DNA from 2 places in the Pseudomonas sp. H3_E07 genome. Region 2 is predicted to be linked to the other one. Evidence: predicted binding sites of a transcription regulator. Region 2 holds the regulator's gene; the other holds the start of a gene.
The links. The regulator FliA, encoded in region 2, starts transcription of late flagellar genes. The targets are predictions, from matches to a motif close to CTAAAGTTTNNNNNNNNNNNGCCGNTAA.
Positions count from the first base shown of each region.

Region 1: AB4O08_RS13425 (methyl-accepting chemotaxis protein) is a predicted target of FliA. The motif match lies at 4,266-4,293, and genes of this name have one in related genera.

Region 1 is NZ_CP162795.1:2,968,476-2,975,328, forward strand. Features, by position in the region: gene AB4O08_RS13410 (putative bifunctional diguanylate cyclase/phosphodiesterase) at 11-1,675, shown strand; gene AB4O08_RS13415 (NorM family multidrug efflux MATE transporter) at 1,742-3,145, opposite strand; gene AB4O08_RS13420 (LysR substrate-binding domain-containing protein) at 3,295-4,215, shown strand; gene AB4O08_RS13425 (methyl-accepting chemotaxis protein) at 4,393-6,369, shown strand; gene AB4O08_RS13430 (ABC transporter six-transmembrane domain-containing protein) at 6,373-6,853, opposite strand, start outside.
Region 2 is NZ_CP162795.1:4,534,074-4,543,669, reverse strand. Features, by position in the region: gene AB4O08_RS20890 (chemotaxis protein CheA) at 1-551, opposite strand, end outside; gene AB4O08_RS20885 (protein phosphatase CheZ) at 563-1,351, opposite strand; gene AB4O08_RS20880 (chemotaxis response regulator CheY) at 1,370-1,744, opposite strand; gene fliA (RNA polymerase sigma factor FliA) at 1,913-2,653, opposite strand; gene fleN (flagellar synthesis regulator FleN) at 2,650-3,483, opposite strand; gene flhF (flagellar biosynthesis protein FlhF) at 3,590-4,906, opposite strand; gene flhA (flagellar biosynthesis protein FlhA) at 4,919-7,033, opposite strand; gene cspE (transcription antiterminator/RNA stability regulator CspE) at 7,449-7,652, opposite strand; gene flhB (flagellar biosynthesis protein FlhB) at 8,019-9,155, opposite strand; gene fliR (flagellar biosynthetic protein FliR) at 9,159-9,596, opposite strand, start outside.

The DNA of each region.
Region 1 (6,853 bases), 1.6 Mb from region 2:
GGGAGCTAGCTTGTCTACGCCTGTCGAACCCTTGCGTTTGCTGCTGCTGGCCGACGAGCCCGCGTGGGCAGCGTTGTTGCGCGAGTGCCTGGCGCCGATGGGCGATGGGGCTGTGCTGATCAGCGCACCAAACTGGGAGTCCGTGAGCCGTCTGTTCGATGACGACCACAGCGCCGTGCTGTTGACCACGCCCAGCTTGCAGCCCGGCCCTGGCCGCTGCAGCCTGCCGTGCGTATTGCTGCTGGAGCAGGAACCGCTGGTTTCGCCGCTGGGCGTCAGCGATTGGCTGGTGCGCGATGTATTGGATGCCGATACAGTGCGCCGCTGCCTGCGCCACGTCCGCGAGCGTGGCGTACTGGAAAACACCCTGCAGCGCCTGGCCGAACAGGACCCGCTCACCGGTATTGCCAACCGCCAGGGCTTCCAGACCTTGCTCGCCGCACGACTGGTCGAGAATGAAGGCCGTGGCCTGGCCCTCGGCCACCTGGACCTCGACAATTTCCGCCACGCCAACGACGCCCTCGGCCACCAGGCCGGCGACCGGCTGATCCTGCAAGTGGTCTCGCGGCTCAAGAGCCAACTTGAGGTCGGGGACCAACTGGCGCGCCTGGGCAGTGACGAGTTTGCCCTCTTGATCGACACCCGCCGCGCGCCCCAGCGTGCCGAGTGGATGGCCGAGCGCATCACCGAAGTCATGGCCGAACCGTACTGGGTGGATGGCGAAAGCCTGCTGATCGGCTGCAGCCTGGGGGTGGCCCATGCCCGTGCCCGCGCCGGCGCCGACCCGCTGATGTGGCACGCCCATATCGCCATGCAGCAGGCCAAAAGCACCCAAGGCTGCACCTTTCATATCTTCAACGAACGCATCAACCGCAACGCGCGCAGCCTGGCCGACCTGGAAAGTGAGCTGCGCCGCGCCTTGCGTCGTGACGAACTGGAGCTGCACTACCAACCGCGCCTGGACCTCGACGACGGGCATATCGTCGGCCTTGAAGCCTTGGTGCGCTGGCGCCACGACGAGCGTGGCCTGTTGCCGCCGAGTGAGTTCGTGCCCCTGGCCGAACAAAGCGGCCTGATCGTGCCGTTGGGTTACTGGGTGATCTCCCGCGCGCTGCGCGACATGCAGGACCTGCGCGAACGCGGCCTGCCGCCGCTGCACATGGCGGTCAACCTGTCATTCCGTCAGTTCCAGGACAGCCAGTTGCTCTCCACCCTCAGCCGGCTGATTGCCGAGCGGGGCGTTGAGGCACAGTGGCTGGAGTTCGAACTCACCGAAACCGCCGTGATGCGCCGCAGTGACCTGGTCAAGCAGACCATGGACGCCCTCGGCCGCCTCGGTGTTCGGTTCTCCCTGGACGATTTCGGCACGGGCTTTTCATCGTTCGTGCACCTCAACAGCCTGCCGATCGCCTTGTTGAAGATCGACAAGAGTTTTGTCGGCGGTATGGAAGAGCGCGAAGAGAACCGCAAACTGGTGCACGCCATGATCAACCTGGCCCACAATCTCAACCTTGAAGTGGTCGCCGAAGGCGTGGAAACGCCGGAGCAACTTGCACTGTTGCGCTTGTTTGGCTGCGACCAGGCCCAGGGTTACCTGATCAGCAAGCCGCTGCCGTTGGCGGAGCTTGTGGAGTACCTGACCTTCGGGAAAAGCCAGCAGGCCTTGCTGGGTTGATTGGGTGCCCACCCAATCAACTGTGGGAGCAGGCAAGCCAGCTCCCACACTGACCGATTACAGCCTTCAATCCGGCTGAGCTGCTTGCAACGTGCTGTAGGTTTCAGGCTCTCGCCGAATCATGCGCTTCATCTTCGCTTCAAATGCCCAAGTCAGGCTGACTGCCGCGCACGCCAGGCCCAGCGCCAAGCCCCACCATACGCCGGTCGGTCCCCAGCCCAGGGTGAAGGCCATCAGCCAGGCCGACGGTGCCCCGATCAACCAATAGCAACCCGCGCCGATCAGGAAGGTGGTCTTGGCGTCCTTGAGCCCGCGAATGCAGCCCATGGCGATGGTTTGCACACCGTCGAACAGCTCGAACCAGGCGGCGACAGCGAGCAGGCTGACGGCCAGGACGATCACGTCATGGAAGGCCGGGTCGTTATGGTCGATAAGCAATCCGATCAAAGGATCGGAATAAAGCCACAGCACGGCGGCAAATCCCAACATCACCGCTGCGCCAAATCCGATGCCGACGCGCCCGGCCAGGCGTGCCTGCAACAACTGCCCAGCGCCGTAATGTTGGCCGATACGCATGGTCACCGCGTAAGACATCCCCGCCGGCACCATGAACGCCACCGAGACAATTTGCAGCGCGATCTGGTGCGCCGCCAACTGCGTGCTGCCCATGGTGCCCATGCACAGCGCCGCAAACGCGAACAACCCGACTTCCACCGCATAAGTGCCGCCAATCGGCAGGCCCAGGCGCCACAGCTCGCGCAGGTACTGGGTATTGAGGCGCAGCAGGCCGGTGCTCAACGGGTACGCCGCATAGGTACGGTTGCGGTGGATGTACCACATCAGCGCCAACGCCATGCCATTGGCGACGACGGCCGTGACCAGTCCGATGCCCATCAGGCCCAGTTTCGGCAGGCCGAACATGCCTTCGATCAACGCATGGTTGAGCAGGTAGTTGGCCACCGCGCCACCGAGGCTGATCACCATCACCGGCTGGGCCTTGCCAATCGCGCTGGTGAAGCCGCGCAAGGCCATGAAGCTCAGGAAACCCGGGAGGGCGAACGGCAGGATCGTCAGGAATTGCCCCGCCGAGTGCACGTTGGTCTCGGTCTGGCCGAACAGCAGCAGCAGCGGCTTGAGGTTCCACAACAGCAAGCCGGCCGCCAAGGCCATCAGCCAGGCGAGCCACAGTCCGGCCTGGGTCAGGCGGGTGGCGCCTTCGATATCCCCCGCGCCGTGACGGATTGCCACCAAGGTGCCCACGGCGGCAATCACGCCGATGCAGAAAATCGACACGAACGAATAGCTTGCCGCGCCCAGGCCGCCACCGGCCAGGGCTTCGGGGCTCAGGCGCGCCATCATCAGGGTGTCGGTCAGCACCATCAGCATGTGCGCCAACTGTGAGGCAATCAACGGCCCTGACAGCCGCAGAATGGCCCAGAGTTCGGTACGTGCCGGATGCTGCATGATCATCACGCTCGAATAGTCGAAGGGTTGAGGGAGGGTTGATTCTCGGCGCTCTCAGCGCATTGCACAAAGGGATAAATGCGATCGTTCACATGACTAAAACTCATGCCTGATGAATCTGGTACGTTACGGAATTGCTTGTAGGAGCTTGCCAAATGTCACGTCGCCTTCCTCCCCTTTATGCCCTTCGCGCGTTTGAGGCGGCATCGCGGCACAATTCCTTCACCCGTGCGGCGGAGGAACTGTCTATTACGCAAAGTGCGGTGAGCCGACACATCCGCACATTGGAAGAGCACTTCGCCTGCCGCTTGTTCCAGCGCAGCGGCCGCACCTTGCAGCTCACCGAGGCGGCGCGTCTGTTGTTGCCTGGTGTGCGCGAAGGTTTCGCCGCGCTGGAGCGGGCCTGCCATACCTTGAATGCCGAAGACGACATCCTGCGCATGAAGGCACCGTCCACCCTGACCATGCGCTGGCTGTTGGCGCGGCTCAGCCGGTTCCGTGCGTTGCAGCCCGGCAATGAGGTGCAACTGACCAGCGCCTGGATGAGTGTGGACGAGGTGGACTTCAACCAGGAACCCTTCGACTGCGCCGTGCTGCTGAGCTACGGCCATTTTCCGGCGGATTGGGAGGCCAGTTATCTATTCCCGGAATTGCTGATTCCGGTGGGCGCCCCCAACCTGCTGGAGGATGGACCCTGGGATGTCGAGCGCCTGGCCACCGCCGAGTTGCTGCACCCCACGCCTGACCGTCGTGATTGGCGCAACTGGCTGGAGCGCATGGGCTTGTCATCCCAGGTGTCGCTCAAGGGCGGGCAGGTGTTCGATACCCTCGAACTGGGCATGATCGCCGCTGCGCGGGGTTACGGCGTATCCATGGGTGACCTGCTGATGGTGGCCGAAGACGTGGCCCAGGGCCGATTGAGCCTGCCCTGGCCAACAGCCGTAGCCAGTGGTGAAAGTTATTACCTGGTGTGGCCGAAGACCCGCCCCGGCGGTGAGCGGCTGCGGCGCTTGGCGGAGTTTCTCCAGGCGGAGGTCAAGGCGATGGCGTTGCCTTCAGTCGAACGTCTCGATTGAGTGGTTGCAGAGCGTTCGTGCAATCGTTTGCGTGATACCCCTGTGATTCGCTCAAGTATTGCTTCGCCCAGCCGAAGAAGGTGTGTTGGAACAATCGTGCACCAACGTTTCCCACCAGATAATTTGCCGAGCAACGCTATGAGATCAGGATGATCCTGGCCTCGGCCAGGAGCCTTCATGACTCAACCTCGCGCTCGGATAGCCTCACAGCTAGGCCTCGCACTCGCCGTGATTCTGGCTGTCGTCATCAGCGGCAGTACTGTGTTTGCTCTGCGTTCCCTCGACTCCGCCAACCTCGCCACCCGCGAGGAACACCTGGCCAGCGAGGCGCGCTTGCTTGCCGATCAACTCAACACCTTCCACGGCACCTTGCGCGAGAGTACCCAGCGATTGAGCGGGCTGTTCGAAAAGCGTTTTGGTGCCGGTTTGAGTGTGCGTGCAGACCAACCAGTGACCGTGGCCGGTGTGCAGACCCCGAGCCTGTATCTGGGCAGCGAGGTGTTGAACAACAACTTCGAGGATGTGGATGAGTTCAAGCAGATGTCCGGCGGCGTGGCCACGGTGTTTGTACGCAGCGGCGAAGACTTCATCCGCATCAGCACGTCGTTGACCAAACAGGATGGTAACCGCGCCATCGGTACGGTCCTGGATCGCCAAGGCCCGGCTTATCAGCGTGTGCTCAGCGGGCAGACCTACATCGGCCGGGCGGTATTGTTCGACCGCTCCTACATGACCCAATACAGCCCCGTGCGTGATAGCAGCGGCCAGGTCATCGCCGTGCTGTTCATCGGTTTTGACTACACCGATGCGCAGAATGCCCAGTTCGAGAATCTCAAGCGCTTCCGTATCGGCCAGACCGGCTCCCTGGCCCTGCTGGACGAGCAGAAGCGCTGGCTGGTGCCCCCGGCTGGCGTGCAGGCGCTGGACCAGGCGGTTCCAGTGATGTTGGACCTGGCCAAAACACCAGGCAAAGGTCGCTTCTGGGCGGACAAGAACGAAGAATTCTACAGCGTCTCTGTACCCTTCGACGGCGGGCCGTGGGCAGTTGTCGCGAGCATGCCCAAGGCCGAGATTCGCTCGGTGACCTGGGACGTCGGCATCCGCCTGGTGATCGGCAGCGTGCTTGCCATGCTGCTGGCGGTCGGCGCAACGGTCTGGTTGCTGCGTAGCAAGTTGGCGCCGTTGGGCGACCTGGTGCGCCAGGCCGAAGCCCTGGGTGCGGGGGACTTGAGCGTACGCCTGAATGTGTCCAGCCATGACGAAATCGGCCAGTTGGCGCGCAGCTTCAACCAGATGGGTGAAGCGCTGTCGACCATGGTCTCGCATATCCGCAAGGCAGCCGAAGAGGTCAACAGCCGTGCCCAGGCGTTGTCTGGGTTATCCGGTGGTGCTTATGAGGGCATGGAGCAGCAGTCCGGTGAGATCACTAGCATGGCTGGTGCAGTGGAAGAGTTCAGCGCCACGTCGCTGAACATCGCCGATAACATGGGCAGCACCGAACGCCTCGCCCAGGAAAACGCCCAGCAAACCCGTATCGGGCGCAACTCGATGCAAGAAGCGTCGTCGTCCCTGGAACACATCGCCGCCGCGCTCAACAGCACGGCTACGGTGATCAACACCCTGGGCCAGCGTTCCCAGGAAATTGGCGGGATCGTCGGCGTGATCACCTCGATCGCCGAACAAACCAACCTGCTGGCACTCAACGCCGCCATCGAAGCCGCACGGGCGGGTGAGCAGGGTCGTGGGTTTGCCGTGGTCGCTGATGAGGTGCGTAACCTGGCGTCGCGTACCCGTGAGGCCACCGACGAAATTTCCGGGATGATCCAGAGCATCCAGCAGGAAACCGGCAACGCCATCAGCACCATGGAGCGCGGCAACGTATTGATGCAGGAAGGCCTGTCGCGCAACGCCGATGTGGCGTCGGCCCTGGCGCGTATCGACGAGCAAAGCCGCTCGGCCGGTCAGCAGTTCGCTGCGATCACCACCGCCACCCAGGAACAGAGCAGCACCGCGACTTTGCTCAGCAGCAACCTGCAGAGCATTGCGCTGGCCAACAGCGAGCAGCGCGAGGTGGTGTCGAACCTGGCGATCACGGCCAAGGAACTGGAGACCCTGGCGGCGGGCCTGCGGCATGAAGTGGATCGGTTTCGTTGAGACCTAGCGGTCGCCCAGCCCTGGGTCCACGCGCTTGCCGATGTCTTTGAGGCGCGCCAGTTGGTCGACCATGCCAGGGGCTTCGTCCATGCTGGTGACGAAGGTCCACAGGTAGGTCATGACCGCATACACATGACCGGCCTTGACTGCGGGGGACAAGGCCAACTGGCTGATGGCGACCACGAAGAGCAAGGCAGCCAGTGTGCCGAGAAACAGGTACGCAGCGGCCTCGCGGTCTGACAGCCAGATCCGCAGGCGAGACAGCACCTGGTAGTGGCGTCGCAGGGTCGGCGCACCGACTTTTTCCACCAGGCCGATTTCCTTTTCCAAGCGATTATTCAGGCGCTCATGCAGCGCTTGGTTACGTTGGGCAAAGCGCGGCAACAGCGTGATACACAGCACCAGTGCGCCCAGGCACGCGAGACCGACCCAGGGCTCGATCACGATCAGCATCACCGCCGCACCAATAATCGATACCAGCGCC
Region 2 (9,596 bases):
TCGCTGGTTGGCGCGGCAACAGCCGCAGCCGGTGCTTCTGCCTCGGCCTTCACGGCACTGAGGGAGTTAAGCAACTGCTCGAATTCGCTGTCGGTCACATCCGGCTCGGCCTCAGCCACTGGCTCGGGTGCTGCTTCTGCTACCGGCGCAGCCGACAGGTCGGCGGGCTCCGCATAACGTGCCAGCGCAGCCAACAGTTCCGGAGTGGCCGCGGTGATCGGGGCACGTTCGCGGACTTCGCTGAACATGCCGTTGACCGCATCCAGTGCTTCGAGAATCACGTCCATCAATTCCGAATCAACGTGACGCTCACCCTTGCGCAGGATGTCGAACACGTTCTCGGCAATGTGGCAGCATTCCACCAGCTCATGGAGCTGGAGGAAGCCGGCGCCCCCTTTTACAGTGTGAAAACCGCGAAAAATTGCATTGAGCAGGTTCGCATCATCCGGTCGGCTTTCCAGCTCGACCAGTTGCTCGGACAACTGCTCTAAAATTTCGCCGGCCTCTACAAGGAAATCCTGAAGGATTTCTTCATCGGCGCCGAAGCTCATGTGGGTGCTCCTTAGAAGCCTAAACTGGATAACAGGTCATCAACATCATCTTGACCCGATACAACGTCTTCACGTTTATCGGCATGAATCTGCGGACCTTCACCCTTGGCGAGATGTTTTTTTGGATCTTTTTCCGAGAGGATCGCTTCGCGGTCATGTTCAATGCCGGCAAAACGGTCAACCTGGCCTGCCATAAGCACCAATTTGAGCAAGTTGCTTTCCACTTCGGTGACCAACTGGGTCACACGCTTGATCACCTGACCGGTGAGGTCCTGGTAATCCTGGGCGAGCAGAATGTCGTTGAGGTTGCTGGAAACCGTGCGGTTTTCCTGCTCGCTGCGTGACAAGAACCCTTCGACCCGACGCGCCAACTCACGAAACTCTTCAGCGCCGACTTCGCGGCGCATGAAACGGCCCCAGTCGTTGCTCAGGGCCTGGGCTTCGTTGGCCATACCGTTGACCAGAGGCGTGGCGTTTTCCACCAGGTCCATGGTGCGGTTGGCCGCTGCCTCAGTCAGCCTGACCACATAGGACAGGCGTTCGGTGGCATCAGTGATCTGCGAGATTTCCTCAGCCTGGGGCATGTGTGGGTCAATCTGGAAATTGACGATCGCACTGTGCAGCTCGCGTGTGAGCTTGCCCACTTCCTGGTACAGGCCGCGATCACGGGTCTGGTTGAGCTCATGGATCAACTGCACCGCGTCGCCGAACTGACCTTTTTCAAGGCTTTCGACCAACTGGTGAGCATGCTTTTTCAGGGTCGACTCGAAGTCGGCCTGCGATGATTCTTTATGCTCCATAGCTCCCCCGTGGCAGCATCAATGACCGATGCGGTCGAAGATTTTTTCAATCTTCTCTTTCAAGGCCAATGCAGTGAATGGCTTGACCACGTAACCGTTTACCCCAGCTTGGGCGGCTTCGATGATCTGCTCACGCTTGGCTTCGGCGGTCACCATCAGCACAGGCAGGCCGCGCAGCTTTTCGTCAGCACGTACGTGGCGCAGCAAGTCGATACCGGTCATGCCCGGCATGTTCCAGTCCGTTACCAGAAAGTCGATGCTCCCGCTGTTGAGGATCGGAATGGCCGTAATGCCGTCATCCGCCTCGACCGTGTTAGTGAACCCAAGGTCACGCAACAGGTTTTTTATGATCCGCCGCATCGTTGAGAAGTCATCAACGATGAGGATTTTCATGTTCTTGTCCAATTCGACCTCCAAGCAGTCTTAAACGCGCCCAGCACCTGGACGCGCCATTTCAATCAACAGGCATTACACAAAAAGGACTGCCGAGGGCACCACGGGTCGAACCCGCGAAGGCTGGTCGCCCTCACGGTCTCGTCTGCAGTGTCCCCACACTGCCTGTCAGCGCGCTCGCCACTCTCCCAAACGCCCCCGCAAGCGGGCTGCGCACTGGCTGTGCAACTGGCTGACCCGCGACTCGCTGACCCCCAGGACCTCACCGATTTCCTTGAGGTTCAGCTCTTCGTCGTAGTACAACGCCAACACCAGTCGCTCACGCTCCGGCAAATTGGCAATCGCGTCCGCCAACGCCCCCTGGAAACGCTCATCTTCCAGGTCACGCGATGGCTCCATATGAGCGCTCGCGCCGTCCTCGTGCAGCCCTTCGTGTTCGCCGTCCTGCAACAGGTCGTCGAAACTGAACAGGCGGCTGCCCAAGGTATCGTTCAAAATCCCGTAGTAATCGTCGAGACTCAATTGGAGTTCGGCCGCAACTTCGTGATCTTTAGCGTCGCGACCGGTTTTTGCTTCAATTGCGCGAATTGCGTCACTGACCATGCGCGTATTGCGATGCACCGAACGCGGCGCCCAGTCACCTTTACGCACCTCATCAAGCATCGCACCACGGATACGGATCCCCGCATACGTCTCGAAACTCGCGCCCTTGCTCGCGTCATATTTGGTCGACACTTCGAGCAGGCCGATCATGCCCGCCTGGATCAGGTCTTCGACCTGGACGCTGGCCGGCAGGCGTGCCAGCAGGTGGTAGGCAATGCGCTTGACCAAGGGCGCGTAGCGCTCGATCAACTCGCCCTGACTGTCACGGGCAGACCTCTTGTAAGCGTTGTAGCCAGTCGCTGTCATAGCACGGGTCCTGCGCTCGTCTGATGCACCAATCGCTCGACGAAAAACTCCAGATGCCCCCGTGGGTTGGCGGGCAACGGCCAGGTATCGACCTTCTGGGCAATAGCCTTGAACGCCAATGCGCACTTGGAACGAGGGAACGCTTCGTAGACTGCACGCTGCTTTTGCACAGCCTTGCGCACACACTCGTCGTAGGGCACTGCGCCGACGTATTGTAAGGCGACATCGAGGAAACGATCCGTGACCTTGGTCAACTTGGCGAACAGGTTGCGCCCTTCCTGCGGGCTCTGGGCCATGTTGGCCAAGACGCGGAAGCGGTTCATGCCGTAGTCACGGTTAAGCAGTTTGATCAGGGCGTAGGCGTCGGTGATCGAGGTGGGTTCGTCGCAGACCACCAGCAACACTTCCTGCGCGGCGCGCACGAAGCTGACCACGGACTCGCCGATCCCGGCGGCGGTGTCAATCACCAGCACGTCGAGGTTATCGCCGATATCACTGAACGCCTGGATGAGGCCGGCATGCTGCGCCGGGCTCAGGTGCACCATGCTCTGGGTGCCCGAGGCAGCCGGCACGATGCGGATGCCACCGGGGCCCTGCAGCAGCACATCGCGCAGCTCGCAGCGGCCCTCGATCACATCGGCAAGGGTATGTTTGGGCGTCAGCCCCAGCAGAACGTCGACGTTCGCCAGGCCCAGGTCAGCATCCAACAGCATGACGCGACGGCCAAGCTCTGCCAGGGCCAGGGACAAATTCACTGACACGTTAGTTTTCCCGACGCCACCTTTGCCGCCGGTCACCGCGATCACCTGTACGGGATGCATGCTGCCCATTTTATTTCTTTACCTTGTCTTGCTTAGACGCAGGCTACATGGCTTGGCCGCGTGAATCGCTTGCAGACCATCGATGTAGATACATTTCACGGTGTTCATCCTGCCCTCAACCGACCCGTTTTGCCGGGTTGTGATAAAGGTCGGCGAACATATCAGCCATCGCTTCCTCGCTAGGCTCTTCTTGCATTTGCACGCTGACTGCACGGCTGACCAACTGATGACGGCGCGGCAGATGCAGATCATCCGGGATCCGCGGCCCGTCGGTCAGGTAAGCGACCGGCAATTCATGACTGATGGCCAGGCTCAACACCTCGCCCAGGCTCGCGGTTTCGTCGAGCTTGGTGAGGATGCAACCGGCCAGGCCGCAGCGTTTGTAGCTGTGATACGCAGCGGTAAGAACCTGTTTCTGGCTGGTGGTTGCAAGCACCAGGTAGTTTTTCGATTTGATGCCACGTCCGGCCAGGCTTTCAAGCTGCATGCGCAATGCCGGGTCGCTGGCTTGCAGGCCGGCGGTATCGATCAATACCACGCGTTTGCGCAGCAGCGGGTCGAGGGCGTTGGCCAGGGACTGGCCCGGGTCGACGTGAGTCACCGATACATTGAGAATACGGCCCAGCGTCTTGAGCTGCTCCTGGGCACCAATACGGTAGCTGTCCATGCTCACCAGCGCGATATTCTGTGCGCCGTATTTGAGTACGTAACGGGCCGCCAGCTTGGCCAGGGTGGTGGTCTTGCCCATGCCGGCAGGGCCGACCATGGCGATCACACCGCCCTCTTCCAATGGTTCGATTTCCGGGGTAACGATCATCCGTGCCAGGTGGGCCAGCAACATGCGCCAAGCCTGGCGAGGCTCTTCGATTTCGGTGGTCAAGGCCAGCAGGTCGCGGGACAACGGGCCGGACAAGCCGATACGTTGCAGGCGCCGCCACAGGTTGGCCTGTTGCGGCTTGCTGCCTTGCAGCTGGTTCCAGGCCAACGAGCCAAGCTGCACTTCCAGCAGCTCACGCAGGCCATTGAGTTCAAAGCGCATCGAGTCGAACACCCGCTGGTCAACCGCAGGCGCCGGAGCAGGCGCAGCAGGACGTGGCGGTTCTTTGAAGGTCGGCTCGACCAGCGGCTCGGAAGCGGTCAGCGGCAGGCCGGCGAACAACTGGCGATTAGTGGTGGCATCGCTGTCGCCGCGCATGCTCAGTTCCGCCTGGGCCGAGACAATGCGTGAAGCAGTCTTGCGCAGCTCGTCTTCGAGCTCCATGTTCGGCACACGCGGCGCCAGGGCCTGGGGGGTGTAATCCAGGGCAGCCGTCAGCTCGACACCGCCGGCAATACGACGGTTTCCGATAATCGCGGCGTCAGCGCCCAGCTCATCACGAACCAGTTTCATGGCCTGACGCATATCGGCGGCGAAAAAACGCTTCACTTGCATAACCCACTACCCTCAGCCATTGGGGCCTACTGTCGCGACGATAGTCACTTGCTTGTTGTCAGGAATTTCCTGATAAGCCAAAACGTGCAAATTCGGTACTGCCAGGCGTCCAAACCGCGACAACATCGCCCGGACGGGGCCTGCCACCAGCAGAATCACCGGTTGGCCCTGCATTTCCTGGCGCTGTGCGGCGTCGATCAACGAACGCTGCAGCTTCTCAGCCATGCTTGGCTCCAGCAGAACGCCCTCTTCCTGGCCTTGTCCTGCCTTCTGAATACTATTGAGCAATATTTGTTCCAACCTTGGTTCCAAGGTGATCACAGGCAGCTCGGAGTCAAGCCCTACAATGCTTTGGACGATTGCACGCGACAATCCGACGCGCACCGCGGCCACCAGGGCGGCAGTATCTTGACTCTTGGCGGCATTGTTGGCGATGGCCTCGGCAATGCTGCGGATGTCCCGTACCGGCACCTGTTCGGCCAGCAATGCCTGCAACACCTTGAGCAACTGCGACAGCGACAGCACACCCGGCACCAGCTCTTCGGCCAGTTTCGGCGACGCTTTGGCCAGCAAACCCATCAATTGCTGGACTTCCTCATGGCCAATCAGCTCATGGGAGTGCTTGTACAGGATCTGGTTGAGGTGGGTGGCGACCACGGTGCTGGCGTCCACCACGGTGTAGCCGAGGGATTGTGCCTGGCTGCGCTGGCTGATTTCGATCCACACCGCGTCCAGGCCAAAAGCCGGATCTTTGGCGGTAATACCGTTGAGGCTGCCGAACACCTGCCCTGGGTTGATCGCCAGTTCGCGGTCTGGGTAGATCTCGGCTTCGGCCAAGATCACGCCCATGAGGGTCAGGCGATAGGCACTCGGAGCCAGGTCGAGGTTGTCGCGGATGTGCACGGTGGGCATCAAAAAGCCCAGGTCCTGGGACAGCTTCTTGCGCACGCCCTTGATCCGCGCGAGCAATTGGCCGCCCTGGTTGCGGTCCACCAGCGGGATCAGGCGGTAGCCGACTTCCAGGCCGATCATGTCGATCGGGGTCACGTCATCCCAGCCCAGCTCCTTGGTTTCCTGAGCGCGGGCCGGGGAAGGCAGCAGTTCCTGTTGGCGCGCGATCTCTTGCTGGGCCTGGACCTTGACCGCATTCTGCTTTTTCCAGAACAGGTAAGCACCGCCAGCCGCCATGGCTGCCATGCTCAGGAACGACACGTGGGGCATGCCCGGTACAATACCCATGATCGCCATGATGCCCGCCGCCACGGCCAAGGCCTTGGGCGAGGCAAACATCTGCCGGCTGATCTGCTTGCCCATGTCTTCGGAGCCCGAAGCACGAGTCACCATGATCGCCGCAGCTGTAGATAACAACAGTGATGGCAATTGCGCCACTAAACCGTCACCGATGGTCAGCAGGGCGTACACCTTGCCCGCATCGCCGAAGGTCATGCCGTGCTGGAAGATACCCACGGCCATACCGCCGATGAGGTTGATGAACAGAATCAGCAGGCCGGCGATGGCATCACCGCGCACGAACTTGCTGGCACCGTCCATGGAACCGTAGAACTCGGCTTCCTGGGCCACTTCCAGGCGGCGCGACTTGGCTTGGTTCTGGTCGATCAGTCCGGCGTTGAGGTCAGCGTCGATCGCCATCTGCTTGCCGGGCATCGCATCGAGGGTAAAACGCGCGCTCACCTCGGAAATCCGCCCGGCGCCCTTGGTTACTACCACGAAGTTGATGATCATCAGGATCGCGAACACCACGATACCGACCACGTAGTTACCGCCGATCACCACCTCACCGAAGGCCTGGATCACCTTACCGGCGGCAGCGTGACCGTCCTGACCGTGGAGCATGACCACACGGGTGGACGCGACGTTGAGCGCCAGTCGCAGCAGGGTCGCCACCAGCAGAATGGTCGGGAATACGGCGAAATCCAAGGGCCGCAGGGCGTACACGCAGACCAGCAGTACCACGACGGAAAGGGCAATGTTGAAGGTGAAGAACACGTCCAGCAGGAACGGCGGCATCGGCAACATCATCATTGCCAGCATCACCAGCAACAACAACGGCACACCCAGATTGCCTCGCGAGAGGTCAGTCAGGGTCGTCCGGGCCGTGCCGAGCATTTGAGAGCGATCCACCACCGGTATTCCTCGTTTCCTTGAAGCAAAGTTTTGACGCGGTCAGGCGTCTTGCAGGTGGTATTGCAAGAAGCCTTCCAACTTTTGTTTTCCCGGTTACATCGCTTGCGGCGCGAGCGTTGATGAGCTCACAAGCAACCGCCCCCCCCCAAAAAAAGTGTAAATCGATTCAAATGTGGGAGCGGGCTTGCTCGCGAAGGCGGAGGGTCAGCCAGCATGTCTGGCGACTGATCGTCAGCATTCGCGAGCAAGCCCGCTCCCACAGTTTGGATTTGTGTCCGCCTGCTGCTACAGCGGAAATGTCCGACAAGGTGTTAAGGCGGCCCCTGGGAAAGCCGCTAACTAGTCTCCGTACACCCAGTCGACGCTTTTTTAGCGTCTACTGAAACAATCATGAGGTTCATAGGACGCGGACGTTTTCAGCCTGAGCACCTTTGGCGCCTTGGGTAACCTCGAACTCGACTTTTTGCCCCTCTTCAAGGGTCTTGAAACCGTCGCTCTTGATCGCCGAATAGTGGACAAAAACGTCAGCGCTGCCATCGTCAGGGGTAATAAACCCAAACCCCTTCTCCGCGTTAAACCATTTCACCGTGCCTGTTGCCATTTCCGTTCTCCTCACATCTCATTCAAGGACGTGCGGGACAACTGTGGCGTCTAACGCATAGACGCCACAGGGTCGGTGGATCATGCGAAATTCCACTTGCTGGCCCACGGCAAGCCAAATGCCGCGTGAACCGAAGAGATCCACTTGCACGTCATCCTCACCTTCCAGGGCAATCCAACCTTTCCCTGTCTTGCGGTCATAAGATTTGACTGTGCCTCTGAACACCTTCAAAACCACCTCTCCCTGCATCTTGTTTACCGCCTGCGCGCAGTGCTGGTTGTAGTAGAACTGCGAGACGCAGAGGATGACTACTGTCAAAGTTGACAGGTAGACGGGCGATCAGGAGGAATGGTAAGGCGGAGCCGATCAGGAATCGCGGCGCAGGTCCGGGGGGATTGGCAGGTCCTTGAGCGATTCAGGCCGCTTGCCCTTGCCCGCGCGGTACTGGCGGATCTGATAGACATACGCCAGCACCTGGGCCACGGCCAGGTAGAGCCCGGCCGGGATTTCCTGGTCCAGGTCAGTGGAATAGAAGATCGACCGCGCCAGTTCCGGCGATTCCAGCAGCAGGATGTCATTGGCCACGGCGATTTCGCGGATTTTCAGCGCGGTAAAGTCGCTGCCCTTGGCCAGCAGCATCGGCGCGCCACCCTTCTCCGGGTCGTACTTGAGGGCTACCGCATAGTGGGTCGGGTTGGTGATGACCACGTCGGCGTCGGGCACCGCGGCCATCATCTTGCGCTGGGACATTTCGCGCTGCAGCTGGCGAATACGCTGTTTGACCTCTGGGCGACCTTCCTGGTCCTTGTGCTCGTCGCGCACTTCCTGCTTGGTCATCAGCAATTTCTTGTGGCTTTCCCACAGCTGGATCGGCGCATCCACGGCAGCAATGATGATCAGCCCGGCGGCCATCCACAACGCGCTCCACCCCACCACTTGCACGCTGTGGATGATTGCCGACTCCAGCGGTTCATGGGCGATGCGCAGCAGGTCGTCGATGTCGGACGACAACACCATCAGCGCCACAAACAGGATCAGAATGAATTTGGCCAGGGCCTTGAGCAACTCCACCAGGGCCTTGGTGGAAAACATGCGCTTGAGCCCCGCAGCAGGGTTCATCCGACTGAACTTGGGCGCCATGCTGCCGGCGGCGAACAGCCAGCCACCCAGGGCGACCGGGCCGATCAGTGCAGCCAACAGCAAGGTGATCAGAATCGGTTGTACCGCCAGGATCGCGATCTTGCCCGAGTGCAGCAGGTATTGGCCCATGGCATCGGGATTGAGCAACACGTCGCGGGGCAAAGTGAAGTTGTGCTTCATCAACTCCATCAGGTCCAGCGCCAGGCCGCCACCGTAGATCAGCAAGGCGCCGGCACCCGCCATCATGGTGGCAACGGTATTCAGCTCTTTGGAGCGCGCAATCTCGCCCTTTTCCCTGGAGTCTTTTTTGCGTTTCTCCGTGGGGTCTTCTGTTTTGTCCTGACCACTCTCGCTCTCGGCCATGGCTCAGCGCGCCCGTGCCAGATCACGTAAGAACTGCAAGGCGTCGGTCGCCAGCGGTTGATACTGATTGAGAATGTCGGCCAGGCCGACCCAGAAAATCCCCATGCCCAATACCAGGGTCAACGGGAAGCCAATCGAGAAGATGTTCAATTGCGGCGCCGCACGGGTCATCACGCCGAACGCGATGTTGACCACCAGCAACGCGGTAATCGCCGGCAACACCAGCAACAGCGACGCGCCGAATACCCAACCCAGGCGTCCGACGACCTCCCAGAAGTGATTGACCACCAACCCCGACCCTACCGGCAAGGTGGTGAAGCTTTCGGTCATCACCTCGAACGCCACCAGATGGCCATTCATCGCCAGGAACAGCAAGGTCACCAGCATGGTCAGGAACTGACCGATTACCGCCGCCGACACACCGTTAGTAGGGTCGACCAT